One region of the Bacillus sp. JJ1122 genome, then DNA from elsewhere that is predicted to be linked to it. Evidence: riboswitches for the same ligand, from Rfam matches in the RefSeq annotation. Region 1 holds a riboswitch; the other holds the start of a gene.
The links. A riboswitch is a leader RNA that binds a small molecule or an ion and turns the genes downstream of it on or off. The one in region 1 is predicted to bind cyclic di-GMP.

Region 1 (3,215 bases):
ATGAATAGCAGATAGCAATTTAAAAAAAGCCAGGTTCCTCCAATGAAATATTGTGAGAACCTGGCTTTGTTGTTTCATTATTTTTTGATCAGTAAATAACCAAATTAGTAAAAATCCTATTTTTCTAGGCATTTACGTTCCAAATCGAACAAGAGAACCGTCCTTATATTCTATCTATATTCTAATTCAACTTACTGCCTTCTCTTCATGCTGCTGAAGTTTGCCGATTCTCATATCTGGATCTGGGTGTGTTGAAACAAGATTCGCCCATAGACCTTTTAATTCAGAATTATCCATTTCATCAAACTTATCTAAGACTCTTATCAGTGAATCTCTATATCCTAATTGATGAGCAAAGTAATCTGCTTCATATTCATTTTTTCTTACGGAATTCATAACAAGTAAAGTTCCGAATTTTGTCCATAACCACATCATAGCAACTAATATGACATCAACAAAGAAAGTAATGACTAGGGTGCCAAAGCTTCTATTTATTATACTCATCATGATTCCAGCGATATAAAAGAAGAATCGATAAATCACAAACATGCCGGTTACAATCATATTACCTACAGAAACAATGAGAATTAAATCAGTATCCTTATTAGATAAGTGACCAAATTCATGAGCCAAGGTTGCTTTAATCTCTTCATCACTGAAAGATAAAAGTCCTTTTGTAAGACAGATTGTTTTTCTGCCTGTAGCAAAAGCATTCGCGTTGTTATCCTTACTAATGAATAACTTCACATTACCGGAGATTGAAGGATCTAATTTCTTTGCTTGAGCATATACCTCATTAAAAAGAGGGAGTAATCTTTCAATATGCTCTTGTCTCGATAATGGCTTACAACCTTGTTGAACTCTTAACAGCCACTCTCCAAATGGAGAAAGGGCAAGCGTCAAAGATATGGCATACATAAGCAAACCAATCCACAGCTCATTAAACAAACTTATTACCAGCAAGGTATTCAATATAAGATAAATAATAATTCCTATATTGCCCTTTCTAAACAACCTTCGCGCAAAATCGACAATGTACACTTTTCATTCCTCCTAAATTAGTATTCACTCGCCTTATGTGCTACTAATTTACCATTTGCTGAAAAAGAATATTGTCGAATTATGTAATTTTTTTAGAAAAAATAGGAATTTAGATACAGATGGCTGTTCTGACGTTTCATTAAGAGTGAATAATGAGATACAAAAGGACGGTTTACTGCGTTATGGCATCACATCAGTCCTAACAAGAAATCGTTGAATTTTTCCTTTACATCCAGTTCCAAAGACCTATATACTTAATATGTAAATAATTCCAAATCAAATACTATGAAAAAGGCAAACTTCTCGAAAGGGGAGGACGCAAAGCCGTGAGTCTAAGGCATGCTGAGGTATGCTATGATCGTCAGGTCTCCATAGAATAGAGATTCTCTTACTATGGCTTTTTGTCATAGTTTTTTTATTATCCGGGAGGGAATCATGGCATGAGCTTTCTTAAGACGTTTGGTAAATATGCAGGGAAAACCGCTGGGATTGTGGTTGGAGGACCCATCCAGGTTATTGGGGAGTTAACCGGATCAGATGTGATCGAGGATATCGGAAAAGGAGTAAGAAAAGCCTCGGAGTTCGCTGGAACTACAGTTGGACAAGCTGCTGATGGAGCTGTTGGGACGGTTGCGGGAATCATCAATGACAATCCCGCGCAGCGTGATCAGGGCTTGAATGATATCGGAAGTGCTGTCGGAAGGACTGCGAAGGGGGTCTACCAAACTGCTAAACACACGGTCCATAATGGCGGTGAAGTCATTGGCGGTTTTATCGATGGAGATCATGACCGTGTTAAAAAAGGAGCCATATCCATCGCTAAAACGGTTGCCATAGGAGCATTGGCTGTAGGAGTTGTCGATATTATAGATGGAGTCGATATTGCTGATGCGGAGGAGACAGGTTCCGATTTATCAGGTGACGATATACCATTCGAGACCAAAACGATTGAACTTCCTAATGGTGAAAACGTTACGGATTCCTTCCCGGTTTTCGATAGTGAATATGAAGTGGATATAGAGGAAGACATGTATCTGAGAAGCGATTATATCCATTTTACATATGCAAACTATGAGTTATATGAGGATATTCAAGGAGATCCGGAATTAGCTGAAGAGCTAGGCTTGAACGAAGCTGACATTGAAGCTTTGTCCAATGGAGATAATCCAGAAGGATACACTTGGCATCACAATGAAGAGCCAGGCGTCCTGCAGTTAGTTGACCGGGAAACCCATGCAAGCGTGGGACATACTGGAGGCCGTGAACTTTGGGGTGGCGGGAGTGAGTATAGATAAGTTAGAAAAAGCAAAATTGAGCCAAAAGGGGCAGTGTGATGGGTTTCTTTAGGAATGTTTTCGAAGTAGGTAAAATCTTCGCCGATTCAGGAAAAGAATTAGGGCAGATCCTAAGTGATGGAAGAAAAGAGTTTACCGAATTGATGACGGACGGCTTTAAAGAAATGGTGATTAAAGGCAACAACGATTATAAAACATCTTATGAAAAAAATAGTGAAGCAGGAGAGATCCTGTATGAGGCCCGAAGGAAGTATGATGCGTTGTTTGATGATGTCCACACGGAAATACTTTGTGTTGAAACGTTGATTGACGATCATTATGTCTATAAAAAGAAATTGTATGAAGAGATTAAAAGTCAATACGAAGCAACGGTGGAGAAATATATAACAGACTATCATTTAAGAAGGAAGGATTTTTATTCTTCACATACTGAGGATAGCAATCCCTTCATGCCTGCAGCCGCTGCGGTGATCGGTACATTGGGTGTAGGACTTGTCGGAGGGATTATTGGCATGGATTTAATCCAGCAAAGAACACGTGTGAAACAGGCAGATGCCTATTTGCAGGAAGCGAAGAAAATTAAGGCGAAGCTGGAATTAGAGGGTGGAAGACTAAGAGTATTGAAAACGAACTTGGCCTTTGTTGAACAAAACATCTATGAAGAACGTTCGCTGATTGAGCGCTTATATCGCCCTCTTAAAGAAAAAATGAAGCATACGGAAGAATTATTAGCTTCAGATTTTACCGATGAATCGGACGTCCAGGATGCAGAGCAAGCGATCGAAATCATCAGGATGCTGGAAAAAACACTTACTACACAGTTTCTTCAAGATGAGGCAGTCATCACGACTCAGTATCAGGAACTGACTAAACAGTTAG
Region 2 (3,215 bases), on a different contig from region 1:
TAACTCCTCCTGCTGCAATCAAGAAGCCAAGGATATAGTAAGGCATCCGGCTGTTTTCACCCGTTTGCGGAAGAACATCTCCGCCAACCCAGCCTTGTGAACCTGTCGATCCTCCAGGTGTATTTCCTGAGCCGGAGTTCTTCACAGGAACTGGCGATGCGCCTTCATTTATTTCTTCACCGACGATCTCTCCCTGCATGTTCCAATTTACGTTAAGAGTTAGAACCTGATCTTCCAGGTGAACCATTTCATCAGATAATTGGGTTAAGGGGATGACCTTTGTTTGCCCATTGCTCGTTAATTCGATTCCTTTCAGCATATCCATTTTCGCTTCTTCTGTTAAATGGATTGTCCAAACATGATTCACAAGCTTAAACTCAATACGTTTCCCATTCATCATTATTACTGCAGCACTGTCGATTTTGCCCTTGCTGTCATCCATCATTAAGCTTAATGTCTTGAATGTGTTTTTCAGAGGCAAATCACATTTTTCCATCCAGTAGTTGATCGTTCCTTCTGCCTCGACTCCTATCTTAAGGTCGCTTACAGGCACAACGAGCTCACCGCCGCTGGTAAAAACAATTTTGAACGCAGTGATGTCTTCCTTTACAAATTCTCCTGAATCCAGCAATTTGAAGAGTGGTGATTTACCTGGATGGGTCATTTCCTTCCACTCGCCTTTAAGCTCTACAAATACTGTTGCTGCTGGGCTTATACAGTCCTTTACATGCAGATGAATTTGAGTGCTTTTATTTGCCTCTTTATCAGGTGCTGTCTCTCCATGATCGTGCAGGTCACAATTTTCTAGCCAATAGTTGATTGTCCCTTCTGCCTCGACACCCACTTTAGTTTCACTAACTGGAACAACTAACTCTTCTCCACCTTCAAAAACAAGCTTAAAGGCCGTTACATCATCTTTAACAAATTCTCCGCCATCCAGCAATTTGAAGAGTGGTGAGCTTCCTGGATTGGTCATTTCCTTCCATTCGCCTTTAAGTTCAACAAAAACACTTACAGTTGGGTTTACACAATCCTTCAGATGCAAGTGGATTTGCGTACTTTTATTTGTATTGACCAATTTTTCCGATACCGTTTCCACTTTCGTTTTTGTATCTTTCTCATTTGTTGCCATTTCAACAGTTTTATCATTTTCATCCTTCGTTTCAGCTGTTTCTTTATGATTAGCTTGCTGAACCTGTGCAGCTTCTTTTTTCACAGCTGAACTTCCTTCAGTATTAGTATTCGAGTTTGCTGCATTTTCATTTTTAGCCTTTGGTTTTTCCGCTTTTTTTTGAGCTTGATTGCTCTTATTTTGGGAATCAACCTGGGATGATTGTTTGCCGTTTTTTACAGCCTGACTTTCAGTGCTGCCAGCTGCAAATGCCCCTGTTACAGGCAGGCTGATGAATAACAAAAGCATCAATGATAATAAAATGGAAACATGTTTTATAGCTTTCAACTGTTTTATCCCCTTTTCATAATTATTTCTTATTAATAAATGCATCAAAAAAATAGATTGAATATTCAGTTATTAAATTAGAAATTTCGCCTCTCTTTCGATAAAATTCTGCGATTTTTTTGACAAAAAAAGCCACCAGGACGAATTTCTTAATCCATGGCGGCTGGACGATCATAGCTGCCTAATATGGCGGCCTTAGACTCCTGGCTTTGCGTCCCAGCTTTTCAACTGGTTTGCTATTAGCATGGGCGGTGAAGATTGTTTATGTAAAATATCCCTTCAGCTCCATTGTCTTACATTTAGAGAATTACCACAGTTAACCAGCTCATTAAACATTTAGACCTATAAATATTATTGGTAATTTTTTCTTATGTTTCATTTTTCAACCGAGAACAGGGAGGATTTAAGTGTTTAAAGTGCTTTTAAAGATGCTTCGATATGAGTATTTTCCTAGGCAAATAAAAAAGGACCCGGTTTTCCGGGTCCTTTTAACTTTTACAAAGATTTGCGATAAATTTCAACCACATCTTCGTGGGTCAATTTTGTGAAATTGCCAAATTCTCCATTTACCATTGCTTTATCTGCCATAACTTCGATCTTGCTGTCATCGATCTCATAATCTGCAAGTCGGGATGGTGCTCCGATACTTGACCAGAATTCACGCAGCTTTTCGATTCCTTCAAGCCCAGCCTCTTCGTCTGTCTTGCCTTCAGGATCCACGTTGAATACCCTGACAGCCATTTTCTTGAAGCGTTCTGGTTTTACCCTTAGATTGTGTTTCATCCAATTCGGGAACAGGATCGCAAGTCCTCCTCCATGCGGAATGTCATAAACCGCTGAAACGGCATGTTCGATGTTATGTGTAGCCCAGTCTCCGCGGTAACCCATTGATAGCATACCATTTAGTGCCATTGTGCCTGCATATAAAATAGTTGCGCGATGCTCATAGTTTTCAAGATCTGCCAGAAGCTTTGGCGCTGTTTCCATTACAGTCAGCAGCAAGGATTCACACATGCGATCCTGGAACTCAGTGTTCTCAGTCAAGTGGAAATAATGTTCGAACACATGAGACATCATATCGACGATTCCGTAGATAGTTTGGTCTTTGGGTACTGTAAATGTATTCACAGGATCCAGAATGGAGAACCTTGGGAACGTCACTGGGCTGCCCCAGCCGTATTTTTCATTCGTTTCCCAATTCGTGATAACCGAACCTGCATTCATTTCAGAGCCTGTTGCAGCAAGAGTCAACACTGTACCGAATGGAAGTGCTTCGGATGCGAACGCCTTCTTTGTCACAAGGTCCCATGCATCGCCATCATATTTGGCACCGGCAGCGATTGCTTTAGTACAGTCAATAACACTTCCGCCGCCTACCGCAAGCAGGAATTCAATTCCTTCTTCCTTGCAGATTTGAACGCCCTTACGGACAGTTGATATACGTGGATTAGGCTCAACGCCGGAAAGCTCAAATACCTCTGCGTCAATTTCTTTTAAAAGTTTTAGGACCGAATCATAAAGTCCATTTCTCTTTATGCTTCCGCCGCCATATACAAGAAGAACTTTTTTGCCATATTGAGGCACTTCATTCTTCAATTCCTCAAGTTGGCCTTTGCCAAAAATTAATTTAGTTGGATTATAAAATGTGAAATTATCCATTTGAATCACCTTCCTTATCGCCCATTATGTTCTTTTTTTAAAAGCAATGCAAAAGAATTGCACTTCTTAATGTTCTCCAATGTGCTATAAAAAGTTA

Region 2: it holds a riboswitch for cyclic di-GMP, as region 1 does, so the genes downstream of both, V7201_RS03435 (LPXTG cell wall anchor domain-containing protein) here and V7201_RS10130 (HNH endonuclease) in region 1, are expected to answer to the same signal.

Annotation. Positions count from the first base shown of each region.
Region 1 covers NZ_JBALQL010000016.1:47,793-51,007, forward strand. The annotation lists gene V7201_RS10125 (zinc metalloprotease HtpX) at 187-1,041, opposite strand; cyclic di-GMP riboswitch class I at 1,325-1,415, shown strand; gene V7201_RS10130 (HNH endonuclease) at 1,482-2,336, shown strand; gene V7201_RS10135 (hypothetical protein) at 2,375-3,215, shown strand, end outside.
Region 2 covers NZ_JBALQL010000005.1:15,208-18,422, reverse strand. The annotation lists gene V7201_RS03435 (LPXTG cell wall anchor domain-containing protein) at 1-1,459, opposite strand, end outside; cyclic di-GMP riboswitch class I at 1,615-1,707, opposite strand; gene V7201_RS03430 (iron-containing alcohol dehydrogenase) at 1,955-3,118, opposite strand.